Regions from separate parts of the Bradyrhizobium sp. USDA 4011 genome, predicted to be linked through region 1. Evidence: predicted binding sites of a transcription regulator. Region 1 holds the regulator's gene; each other region holds the start of a gene.
The links. The regulator PhoB, encoded in region 1, activates phosphate uptake and scavenging genes when phosphate is short. The targets are predictions, from matches to a motif close to TGTCATNNANCTGTCAT.
Positions count from the first base shown of each region.

Region 2: the regulator PhoB is predicted to act here: its motif matches at 2,418-2,434, upstream of ACVW1C_RS26690 (esterase-like activity of phytase family protein).
Region 3: the regulator PhoB is predicted to act here: its motif matches at 2,162-2,178, upstream of ACVW1C_RS02795 (RNA degradosome polyphosphate kinase).

Region 1 covers NZ_JBSSGG010000001.1:4,981,291-4,985,497, forward strand. Annotated here, with positions in the region: gene pstA (phosphate ABC transporter permease PstA) at 1-556, shown strand, start outside; gene pstB (phosphate ABC transporter ATP-binding protein PstB) at 553-1,374, shown strand; gene phoU (phosphate signaling complex protein PhoU) at 1,386-2,102, shown strand; gene phoB (phosphate regulon transcriptional regulator PhoB) at 2,233-2,943, shown strand; gene ACVW1C_RS23345 (GcrA family cell cycle regulator) at 3,125-3,637, opposite strand; gene ACVW1C_RS23350 (acetylornithine transaminase) at 4,134-4,207, shown strand, end outside.
Region 2 covers NZ_JBSSGG010000001.1:5,670,887-5,675,093, forward strand. Annotated here, with positions in the region: gene ACVW1C_RS26680 (enoyl-CoA hydratase-related protein) at 1-41, shown strand, start outside; gene ACVW1C_RS26685 (hypothetical protein) at 64-507, opposite strand; gene ACVW1C_RS26690 (esterase-like activity of phytase family protein) at 1,017-2,369, opposite strand; gene ACVW1C_RS26695 (heme ABC transporter ATP-binding protein) at 2,632-3,423, opposite strand; gene ACVW1C_RS26700 (FecCD family ABC transporter permease) at 3,420-4,207, opposite strand, start outside.
Region 3 covers NZ_JBSSGG010000001.1:544,388-548,594, forward strand. Annotated here, with positions in the region: gene purM (phosphoribosylformylglycinamidine cyclo-ligase) at 1-645, opposite strand, end outside; gene ACVW1C_RS02785 (CDP-alcohol phosphatidyltransferase family protein) at 805-1,347, shown strand; gene ACVW1C_RS02790 (chromosomal replication initiator DnaA) at 1,443-2,120, shown strand; gene ACVW1C_RS02795 (RNA degradosome polyphosphate kinase) at 2,253-4,207, shown strand, end outside.

The DNA of each region.
Region 1 (4,207 bases):
CAGGCACGACAAGCTCACCTCGGTGATCCGCTTCATCAACGACATCCTGCTCAGCGCGCCCTCGATCATCATCGGCCTGTTCATCTACGGTGCTGTGGTGGTGCCGATGCGTGGCTTCTCGGCGATCGCAGGCAGTCTAGCGCTCGCCGTGATCGTGATCCCGGTCGTGCTGCGCACCACCGAGGACATGCTGCTGCTGGTGCCCAATCCGCTGCGCGAGGCGGCCTCCGCGCTCGGCCTGCCGCGCTCGCTGGTGATCAAGCGGATCGCTTATCGTGCTGCGCGTAGCGGCTTGATCACCGGCGTGCTGCTGGCGACCGCCCGTGTCGCCGGCGAGACCGCGCCGCTGCTGTTCACCGCGCTGTCTAACCAGTTTTTCAGCTGGGACTTGACCAAGACGATGGCCAACCTGCCGGTGACCATCAACAATTTCGTGCAGAGCCCCTACGCCTACTGGAAAGAGCTGGCGTGGAGCGGCGCACTGCTGATCACATTCACCGTGCTCGCGCTGAATATCGGCGCGCGTATCCTTGGTGCCGAAAGGGCCGCAAAATGACCGAGCTCTCCGTTTCAACCAGTAACCCGAGCCACGTTGCACCGCATACGCCGCTGCCGGAAGCGCCGCCGAAAGTCACGGTGCGCAACCTCAATTTCTATTACGGCGAGCACCACGCGCTGAAGAACATCAACCTGACGCTGGGTACCAACCGCGTCACCGCGTTCATCGGTCCGTCCGGCTGCGGCAAGTCGACCCTGCTGCGGATATTCAACCGGATGTACGATCTCTATCCGGGCCAGCGCGCGGTCGGTCAGCTGATGCTGGACCAGACCAACATTCTCGATCCCAAGCTCGACCTCAATCTGCTGCGTGCGCGGGTCGGCATGGTGTTCCAGAAGCCGACGCCGTTCCCGATGACGATCTACGAGAACATCGCCTTCGGCATCCGCCTTTACGAGAAGATCTCGAAGTCCGAGATGGACGACCGGGTCGAGAAGGCGCTGCGCGGCGGCGCGCTGTGGAACGAGGTCAAGGACAAGCTGAACGCCTCCGGCCTGTCGCTTTCCGGCGGCCAGCAGCAGCGCCTGTGCATCGCGCGCACCGTGGCGGTGCGGCCCGAGGTGATCCTGTTCGACGAGCCGTGCTCCGCGCTCGATCCGATCTCGACCGCCAAGGTCGAGGAGCTGATCCAGGAGCTCTCCGAGGACTACACGATCGCGATCGTCACCCACAACATGCAGCAGGCGGCGCGCGTCTCCGACAAGACCGCCTTCATGTATCTCGGTGAGCTGATCGAGTTCGACGACACCAACAAGATCTTCACCTCGCCGAGCGATCGACGGACTCAGGATTACATCACCGGCCGGTTCGGCTGAGGAGATACAAGATGGCTTCTGAACATACCGCCAAGGCATTCGACAGCGACCTGCAGGAGTTGACCCGCCTGGTCGCCGAGATGGGCGGCCTCGTCGAACGGATGATCACCGAGTCGGTCGACGCGCTGATCCGTCGCGACGTCGCTCTCGGCAAGCGCGTGGTCGCCGCCGACATCGAGATCGACAATCTGCAGCGCGTCATCGAAGAGCGCGCAGTGCTGACGATCGCCCGCCGCCAGCCGATGGCGATCGACCTGCGTGAAATCGTCAGCGCGATGCGCGTGGCCACCGACCTCGAGCGGATCGGCGACCTCGCCAAGAACATGGGCAAGCGCGTCGCGGCGCTGGAAAGCGATTTCCAGCCGCTGAAGCTGATCCGCGGCCTGGAGCACATGACCGACCTCGTGCTGTCGCAGGTCAAGTCGGTGCTCGACGCCTATGCCGCGCACGACCTGCCGGCGGCGATGAACGTCTGGAAGGGCGACGAGGAGGTCGATGCGATCTGCACCTCGCTTTTCCGCGAGCTGCTGACCTACATGATGGAGGATCCGCGCAACATCTCGTTCTGCATCCATCTGATGTTCTGCGCCAAGAACATCGAGCGGATCGGCGATCACGCCACCAATATCGCCGAGACCGTGTTCTACATGATCGAGGGCCAGCAGATCACCGACAAGCGCCCGAAGGGCGACATGACCAATTTTGCCACCACTGTGCCGGGTACCTAGGACATGATCCGCGGGCGCGGAGCCGGATTGTCTTCACGACAAGTCGTTTCCGCGGGGATTATGCCCAGGAAAGTAAGCGTTTCGGTTTGCGTCTGGGCAACGGATCACCACAGAGAGAGAACTTAAACCGATGAGCGCACGCATTCTGGTAGTCGAAGACGAGGAAGCGCTGACGACACTGTTGCGCTACAACCTCGATGCGGAAGGCTACGATGTCGAAACGGTCGGGCGCGGCGACGATGCCGACACCCGCCTGAAGGAGCGCGTTCCCGACCTCGTGGTACTGGACTGGATGCTGCCGGGCCTGTCCGGCATCGAGCTGTGCCGCCGCCTGCGGGCGCGTCCCGAGACCAAGCAGCTTCCGATCATCATGCTCACCGCGCGCGGCGAGGAGAGCGAGCGCGTGCGCGGGCTTGCCACCGGCGCCGACGATTACATCGTCAAGCCGTTCTCGGTGCCGGAGCTCCTGGCGCGAGTGAAGGGCCTGCTGCGGCGGGCTAGCCCGGAGCGGCTGGCGACCGTGCTCACCTATGGCGATATCGAGCTCGACCGCGAGAAGCGCCGCGTGGCGCGCTCGGGACGTCCGATCGATCTCGGTCCGACCGAGTATCGGCTGCTCGAATTCTTCCTCGAGCATCCCGGCCGCGTGTTCAGCCGCGAGCAGCTGCTCGACAGCGTCTGGGGCCGCGACATCTATATCGATGAGCGTACCGTCGACGTGCATATCGGCCGCCTGCGCAAGCTGCTCAATCCGGGCCGCGAGCAGGATCCGATCCGCACCGTGCGCGGCGCCGGTTATGCGCTCGACGACCGCTTCGCCAAAGCCGAGCCGCAGCCGTAAGGCTGGCCGCCAATCGCAACAACGGTCCCGTCATTGCGAGCGTAGCGAAGCAATCCATCCTACCGCAAATGCGGAACGATGGATTGCTTCGTCGCTTCGCTCCTCGCAATGACGGCAACCACAAAAAAATCCCCGCTTTCGCGGGGATTTGCTTTTGCAGTCCAGGCAAGTTTCCCGAGTGCTACTTGATCTGTGGCTTCGCCGATGGCCGGCGGCGATCGGCGGCGGGCTGGTAGGCGACGCGCGAGTGATGCGCGCAATAGGGCAGGCCGGCGAGCGCCTTGCCGCCGCAGAAGAAGAATTCCGGGCTCGAGGGATCGCCGACCGGCCAGTGGCAGGTGGCCTCGTTGAGCTCGAGCAGCGACAGCCGCTGGCTCATCGGCACCACATTGTCGAAGGAGATCGGATCGGGCTCCATCTCGACCTCGAAGGCGTGCGCCAGCGCGGTGTTGCCGCGCGACACCGGGCGCGCCACCCGCATCATGTGCTGGGCGGGACGGGCCTTGCGCTGCCGCGGCGCAGCCGTGGAGGGCGCCTTGGCACGGCCGGAGAGGCCGAGCCGATGTACTTTGCCGATCACGGCGTTTCGCGTCACATTGCCAAGTTCCGCCGCGATCTGGCTGGCTGAGAGGCCGGATTCCCAGAGCTTCTTCAGCTGCTCGACGCGATCGTCGGACCAGGTCAATACAGTCATCGCATTCTTCCTTTCGCATGGCGCCGGCCACTCATCGGAGCGGCGCTGCGAGCCAATCTGGACAAATATCCCTGCGGCCAGAATCCCTTAGCCCTCGCCGGGCACGGTGTTGCGCCCGAACGTTTACGCGAGACACGAAGGCTACTTAGAGGGTCCAGTACTGCCGCACGAGATGTCGTACCCGACAGGCCAAACGCTACAATATGGCGTGACTCTGGCGCAAGAGTCCGCGGCCGTGCGTCCACATGTTCCCACAAAGTTAAGCATTGCTGTGAGGCTTTTCCACCGCACCGGAATGCTCCGGATTGCGCTAGTTTCGCATTGCAGGAAGGCCAGCAAAGGCTAGCTCCTGGCGATTGACACTTACCGGCCGCCGCATAGAATGACCCGCACGTGCCGCCCGCAAAGGCGGCCGTTTTGTTTTCCGAAGCTGGCGGTTGCTGCGTTGGCGTCAAGGCGCGCAGCAATTGACGGCTTCAAACCGGCAGTGAACGCCATGACCAACGCCTCGTCGCATCTGCTCCCCGTCTTCGCCCGGGTCGATCTCGGCTTCGAGCGCGGCGAGGGCGC
Region 2 (4,207 bases), 690 kb from region 1:
GCGACACGACATTCGGCGATTACCGGACCAAGAAGGAGTGACGGCTTGACGGGCGAACGCGGGCTAGAAGCCCGCGTCCTCCTCCAGCCATTGCTGATTGTCCCAGCGCGCGCGGCGGCCGACGACATATTCGCGAACATCGTCCATGAAGCGCACTTTGCTGGCGAGTGCTCCGATGAAAGCCACGATCGCCGCGATCCAGGGCCACAGATGCATCTGCAGCGAGGCGGGTATCTGACTGGCGAATCCCGCCTGCAGCGCACCCGTGACCAGATAAGCCAACATGCCCCACGCAACGGCCAGGATCGTCGCCACGACCTCATAGCTGTTCTGATGAAATCTCACCAGTTGTCGCATCAAGGCCAGGTAGGCAAAGTAGACGATCACGCCGAGCATCAAAGCGACCAGTCCTGGCGGAAGCCCCCAGCTCTGGTCCCAGCTCAGATACGCAACGAAGCCCGCGGCGATCAACGCCTCGATGTAGGTCAGGCTGGATTTTTCTCGCATGATTGGCCCCGAAGCGATTCAAGCATCGACCGAGGCTATCATCATCGAGCGCTTCGGTAGAAGGGCAATTGCAAGACAACCGTTGGCGCCTTGTCCAGCGCGATCCTATGTTCGGGGATTCGGATGAAGAAGGAGCGAGCTAACGCTGAGTGAGGCGGGGCAGCTCTATCACGGTCACCCTGAGGAGGTCGCAAAGCGACCGTCTCGAAGGGCGACGGCCCGGCTTGCTCCGCGCGGCATCGTCGGGGCCGTGCATCCTTCGAGGCTCGCTCCGCTCGCACCTCAGGATGACGGGACTGCTTCCGCATATTCACTGTCATGCCCCGCCTTGAGCGGGCCTCCAGTACGCCGCGGCCTATCGATTGAACTCAGACCTCTCTGGAATACTGGGTCGCCCGGTCCCGTCTACGCCAAGGCTTCGACGAGGCCATGAGTGCATGGCGCGCCGAAGCTGTAGCGGAGGCGGCGAGCCGGGCGACGACGCTGTTGTTAGCGGCAAGCGCAACCACTCACTTCGCCTTCAGGAAGTCGCCGACTTCGAGCAGCACGAACTCGTCGTCATCGGCCTTGTTCGGGTCGCGGCTCGAGGAGAACGGCAGATTGTTGTCGTTGCCGACGATGATGTGGGTCTCGTCGACCCGGTCGACATTCTCGATGGTGAAGAACGGGAAGGTGTAGACGCCGTCGTTGAGCGGCTTGCGGGCCTTCTTGTTCGGGTCGCGGATCTTCATCAGGTCGATATAGGCGATCTTGCGCACCGGCTTGCCGACATTGGCGTCGGACAGCTCGATCTTGTAGACGCGCTTGAACCTGGCGAGGTCAGGGAAACAGTTCTCGCCGCGCTGGCCTTGCGGGCAGGCCTTGTCGGCGGTGCCTTCGCCATTGTCGCGCTCGATCACGAGGCCCTGGGTCGGATCAATCATGTTGAAGTCGCCGATCGCATTGCCGTTCTGCTCGAACACATACTGCCAATAGCGACCGGTGAACTTCTCCGCCGTGACGTCGAATTCGAGGATGCGCGAGGCTTCCTTGCCGTCGACCTTCTCCCAATCCTTCTTGTCGGCATCCCACAGCGGCCCTTCGAGCAGGCCGTAGAGGAACTTGCCGTCCTTGGAGGAGGCAAAGCCCTCATAGCCCTTGGAGCGGCGCAGGTTGACGTTGGTGTAGGTGGCGCCAGGGGCGCCGGGCGACTGCACGGCCCAGTGATCCGGCGAGCGCACCGGCTTGCCGTCGGCGACCGTCTCGAACACCGCGAGGATCTTGCCGGTCTTGTCGGCCTTGAGGATGTAGGGCCCGAACTCGTCGCCGATCCAGAAGGTGTCGTTGATGATCTGGAAGCCCTCGGTATCGAAGTCGGCACCGGTGAGGTAGCGCTTGGCGGTGTCCTCATGCACGATGCGGAACGGCACCTTCTTGTCGGGATCGTGCAGGAACACGGTCTCCTGACGCTCGATCTTGCCGTTCGCCCAGTCCATCTTGTAGCGGTTCAGGTACAGCATCGAGTCCGCCGAGTTGTAGCGCGCGCCCATGCCGTTGTCGGTGATCACCCAGAACGAGCCGTCCGGCATCGCCTTGATGCCGGAATGACCCTGCAGCGGCTGGCCCTTGAATGGCAGCGACACGCCGGTCGGCCGCTCGTAGGATTTGCCCATCACGGTGCCGATGGCATCGACGCGCTTGCCGGTGGTGTACTTGCCGGACGTCTTCAAATCGTTCGGCGCATCGGCGGGGGCGTCGATGAAGCTCTCCGCCGGCATCACGGCGTGTCCTGCCAGCGTCGCCGGGAATTCGCCCTCGCTCTGCGCGAACGCGGATGTGGCGAGCAGGATCGAGGCGACGGAACAGAGCAGTGACAGGCGCATGGTTGATCTCCCAAAAGGATAAACGATGCGGTGTTCTCCGGGCCGCCTGTTACAGCCGGCTGACAGTTTTGTGAACCGTGGATGTTGCGACGGGATAAGCCTTGCGGCGTTACGTCGCCTCCTGGCCACAAATGTCGTCCCGAGAAGGTTGTGAGACTGTCTGTCACGTCATTGCGAGCGAAGCGAAGCAATCCCTAGCGCAGCAAACGCAGACATGGATTGCTTCGTCGCTGCCGCTCCTCGCAATGACGAGGTTGAGGGTCTAGACGGGCCGCATCGTCTGCGGCAGCAGGAAAGGCACGCCGCTGCCGGTGTAGTCGATCGTGGCGTCGATCTCGAAGATCTGCCTCAGCGTGTCGGCCCGCATCGCGGCGGCACGGTCGCCGTCGACGGCAATCCGGCCGCGATGCAGCAGCAGGATGCGGTCCGCAAACCGCATCGCGAGGTTGAGGTCGTGCAGGATCGCGATCACGGCGGTGCCGCGCGCGGCGCGCCGCCGGGCGGTCTCGACCAGATCGATCTGATGCCGCAAATCGAGGCTCGAGGTCGGCTCGTCCAGCAGCAAGAGCCCCGGCCCATGCAGCGCCTCGCCGCAGGCAAGTTGCACCAACACGCGGGCGAAATGCGCGCGCTGCTGCTCGCCGCCGGACAGCGTCGGCAATTGCCGGAAGCGGAAATGCGCGAGCCCGACCTCGTCCAGCGCGGCAGTGACCAGCGCACGCGTCACCGCGCGCGGGCTCTCGCCGGCGCCCATGCTGACGATTTCCTCGACGGTGAACGGAAAGGTGACGTTGACGTGCTGCGACAGCATCGCACGGTGCTGCGCCAGCTCGCGCGGACCATAGGCGTTGAGGTCGCGCTGCCTGAGCCGGATCGTTCCGCGCGACGGACGGAGATCGCCCGACAGCATCCGCAGCAGGGTCGATTTGCCGGCGCCGTTGGGACCCACGATCGCGATCATCTCGCCGGCGCCGATCTGCAGCGAGACCGCATCGACCAGCGCGGCGCCGCCGACCTTCATCGATACCGACTGCGCCTGCAGCAGCGCGCTCATAGCGACACCAGCGAGCGCTGGCGCAGCAGCATGGCGAGGAAGAACGGCGCACCGATCGCCGCGGTCAGGATGCCGATCGGCATTTCCGCCGGGGCTACGACGGTGCGCGCCACGGTGTCGGCGCCGACCAGCAGGATAGCGCCGAGCAACGCGGAGGCCGGCAGCAGCAGGCGATGCGCGGGACCGATCACCAGCCGCAGCAGATGCGGCACCACGATGCCGACGAAACCGACCACGCCGCAGACCGAAACCGCGACCCCGGTCATCGCCGACACCAGCACGATCGAGATCCGCTTCAGCCGTTCGACATCGACGCCGCTGTGGAACGCCTCGGCCTCGCCGAGCACGAGCACGTCGAGCCCGCGCGCGATCCAGAGGCAAGCGATCAGAGCCGCGGCCAGCACCGGCGCCAGCGCCGTGAGCTTGGTCCAGGTTGCGCCGCTCAGCGAACCTAGCATCCAGAAGGTGATGTCGCGGAGCTGGCGGTCGTCGGCGACGAACACCAGGAGACCGATCCCGGCATTGGCGATCGCGGCAATTGCAAGCCCGGCGAGCAGGAAGATCGCAATCGAGGTCCGGCCGCCGCGGCTGGCAATGCCATAAAGCACGATGGTCGTGATCAGTGAGCCGCCAAAGGCCGCGATCGGCAGCAATTGATGTTGCAGGAAGCGCAGGCTTTCGCCGAGATGGCTGTCGGTGAACACGATCGCCGCGGCCGCCGCAAACGCGCCGCCGGAGGAGACGCCGACCAGCGCCGGGTCGGCGAGGGGGTTGCGGAACAGGC
Region 3 (4,207 bases), 4.4 Mb from region 1:
CGGCGCCGGCGCGTCATAGCCAACGCCGGATTGCTCGACGATCTTGCGCACCAGCGAATAGCCGTTGGAGTGCACGCCGGAGGACGCCAGGCCGATCACCGCGTCGCCCGCCGCGATATCGCCCGTCGGCAGCAGGGTGCCGCGCTCGGCCGCACCGACCGCAAAGCCGCCGAGGTCGTAATCGCCATCCTTGTAGAGGCCGGGCATCTCGGCGGTCTCGCCGCCGATCAGCGCGCAGCCGGATTCGCGGCAGCCCTCGGCGATGCCAGCGACGATCTGCGCCGTGGCCTCCGGGTGGAGCTTGCCGCAGGCGAAATAGTCGAGGAAGAACAGCGGTTCCGCGCCCTGCACGACGAGGTCGTTGACCGACATTGCGACCAAATCGATGCCGATGCCGCTGTGGAGGCCGGTCTCGATCGCGATCTTCAGCTTCGTGCCGACGCCATCGGTCGCGGCCACCAGGACCGGATCCTTGAAGCCGGCGGCCTTGAGGTCGAACAGCCCGCCGAATCCGCCGATCTCGGCGTCCGCGCCGGGCCGTGCGGTGGCCCGCACCATCGGCTTGATCAGATCGACCAGACGATTGCCGGCGTCGATATCGACACCCGAATCCGCGTAAGTGAGCCCGTTTTTGCGCTCGGTCATGCCCAATTCCAGATGATAGGGGCTGGTTACGAGGAATTCCGCCCCCGCGCAATGGCTCGCGGCGATGCGGCCGCGATACTATGTAGATAACACCCGGCCGCCGCGCAAAAGAGCCGGATATCGAGTAAAATCAGGCTTCTAGCCGGGAAGCGATTCGAGTTGAGCATTCCGAATATCATCACCCTCGGCCGCATCATCCTGGTGCCGGTGATCGTCTGGGCCATCGTCTCGAGCCAGATGGAGATCGCGTTTGCGATCTTCGTGATCGCCGGCGTCTCGGACGCGGTCGACGGTTTCCTTGCCAAGCGCTTCAACATGGCGAGTGAGCTCGGCGCCCTGCTCGACCCGCTCGCCGACAAGGCGCTGCTGGTGTCGATCTATGTCGCGCTGGGAATCTGGGGCGCGGTGCCGCGCTGGATCGTGATTCTCGTGGTGTCGCGCGACATCATGATCGTCTCCGCCGTGATTGTGTCATGGTTGTTCGACAAGCCGGTCGAGATGAAGCCGTTGATGGTGTCGAAGCTGAACACGGTGGCACAGGTCGCATTCGCGGCCCTGGTGCTGGCTTCGCTCGGCTTCGGGTTTCAGCCGCACCCCTACGACCTGATCCTGATGGGTCTGGTCACGATCTTTACTTTGGGTTCGGTGTCCCTCTATCTCGTGGAGTGGGTGCGGCACATGAGCACGATCGAGGCTCGGTAGCGCACGATCCGGACAAGTGGAAACCGGCTTTCCCGCGACAAGCGCGAAGCGTTTGCGCAGGGATCATGCTAAAATAACGTGGTTTGGAGATTTGCGTGGCCGGTAGCGTTCAACCTCGTCAATTGGCTTTGGCCTTGCCGCACGAGGAGAAGCTGACCCGCGACGATTTCCTTGAGGGGCCCGCCAACGAGGCGGCGCTGGCGCTGATCGACGGCTGGCCCGACTGGCCGAATCGAATCATGCTGCTAGTGGGGTCCGAAGGCTCCGGCAAGAGCCACCTCGCCGCGATCTGGGCCGAGATCGCCGGCGCGCGCTCGACCGCGGCGCATGCCCTGACCGCCGACACGGTGCCAATGGCGCTCGCGACAGGCGCGCTGGTGGTCGAGGACCTCCGGCCGGCGGATTTCGACGAGCGCGCGATGTTCCATCTGATGAATCTCGCACGCCAGGACGATGCCTTCGTCCTGATCACGGCGCGCGTGCCGCCCTCGGCGTTCGAGATCGAGCTGCGCGATCTGCGCTCCCGGCTTCGCGCGGTGCCGACGGTGACGCTGCTGCCACCCGACGACCAGCTGTTCCGCGGCCTGATCGTCAAGTTCTGCGCCGATCGCCAGATGAGCGTGGACGAGCCGCTCGTCAGCTACCTGACCAACCGGATCGAGCGGTCCTATACAGCCGTCCGCCAAGCGGTCGAGTTGCTCGACACCGAGGCGCTCCGGCTCGGCCGGCCGGTGACCCGGGCGCTGGCGGCCGAGCTGTTGCGCGATGCTTGACCGTCCCCGCGGCTTGACGGCGCGGGCCGGCGGAACATCAATGTCATCGAAACGTCATCGCAATATCACATGGTCTGCGCGGCCCTCGGCTAGACCGCCCCAGCCCCCTGCCCGGAATTGGACCAGCACTTGATGGACTCGGCACAAGCACCTGAAATCAAAGAGAAAGAGGCGGAGCTCCCGCCCGTCCCCGCGGTCGCGACCAGCCCCGAGCGATTCATCAACCGGGAGCTGTCCTGGCTGCACTTCAACCGCCGGGTGCTCGAGGAATCGGTCAATCTCGGCCATCCCCTGCTGGAGCGGGTCCGCTTCCTGTCGATTTCAGCGAATAACCTCGACGAGTTCTTCATGGTCCGCGTCGCCGGCATCAAGGCCCAGGTCCGCGAGGGCATTGCCGAGCGTAGCCCGGACGGCCTGCTGCCGGCCGAGCAGCTCGTGATGATCAACAAGACCGTGTCGCAGCTCGCCTCCGACCAGCAGGCTATCTGGAGCGACCTGCGCGAGCTCCTGTCCAAGGTCGGCATCCAGCTGGTCGACGGGCGCGACGTCACCAAATCCGAACGCACCTGGATCGAGGATCACTTCCTCCACAATATCTTCCCGCTGCTGACGCCGCTTGCGATCGACCCGGCGCATCCGTTCCCGTTCATCCCGAACCTCGGCTTCACGGTCGCGCTCCAATTGTCGCGGGTCTCCGACGGCAAGGCGATGAACGCGCTGATCCGCATGCCCGGCAAGATCGACCGCTTCATCCGCATTCCCTCGACCAAGGAAGGCGCGCCGGCGCGGCTGATCACGCTCGAGCAGGCCACCGGTCTGTTCATCGGCCGCCTGTTCCCCGGCTACACCGTCAAGGGCCAGGGCGCGTTCCGCATCATCAGGGACTCCGAACTCGAAATCGAGGAAGAGGCCGAAGACCTCGTTCGCCTGTTCGAGACCGCGCTCAAGCGCCGCCGGCGCGGGTCGGTGATCCGGCTCGAGATCGAGGCCACAATGCCCGAAGAGCTGCGCGTCTTCGTGCAGCAGGCATTGTCGGCCACGGATGATGAAGTGATCCTGGTCGACGGCGTGCTCGCGATGAACGAGCTGTCGCAGCTCACCCGCCTCAATCGCCCCGACCTCGAATTCCCGCCCTACGTGCCGCGCCATCCCGAACGAGTGCGCGACCATGGCGGCGATATCTTCGCCGCCATCCGCCAGAAGGACCTCGTGGTTCATCACCCCTACGAATCCTTCGACGTCGTCGTCCAGTTCCTGCAGCAGGCGGCGCGCGATCCCGACGTGGTCGCGATCAAGCAGACGCTCTATCGCACCTCGAACAACTCGCCGATCGTGCGCGCGCTGGCGGATGCCGCCGAAGCCGGCAAGTCGGTGACCGCGCTGATCGAATTGAAGGCGCGCTTCGACGAGGAGGCCAATATCCGCTGGGCGCGCGACCTCGAACGCGCCGGCGTGCAGGTCGTCTACGGCTTCATCGAGCTGAAGACCCACGCCAAGCTGTCGATGGTGGTGCGCCGCGAGGGCGGCAACCTCACCACCTATGTGCACACCGGCACCGGCAACTATCATCCGGTCACCGCCCGCATCTACACCGACGTCTCCTACTTCACGTCGGACCCGATCATCGGCCGCGACGTCGCGCGGGTGTTCAACTACATCACCGGCTATGCCGAGCCGAGCGACATCGAGAAGATGGCGGTGTCGCCGCTGACATTGCGCAAGCGGATCATCGAGCACATCCACGGCGAGATCGCCCACGTCAAGCATGGCCGGCCCGGCGCGATCTGGATGAAGATGAACGCGCTGGTCGATCCTGACATCATCGACGCGCTGTACGACGCCTCGCAGGCCGGCGTCTCGATCGAGCTCGTGGTGCGCGGCATCTGCTGCCTGCGGCCGGGGCTGCCCGGATTGTCGGAGAACATCCGCGTCAAATCGGTGATCGGCCGATTCCTGGAACACGGCCGGATCTATTGCTTCGGCATGGGCCAGGGCCTGCCGAGCGCAAAAGCTGCTGTGTATATCTCGTCCGCCGACATGATGCCGCGGAACCTCGACCGCCGCGTCGAGGTTCTCTGTCCGCTGCA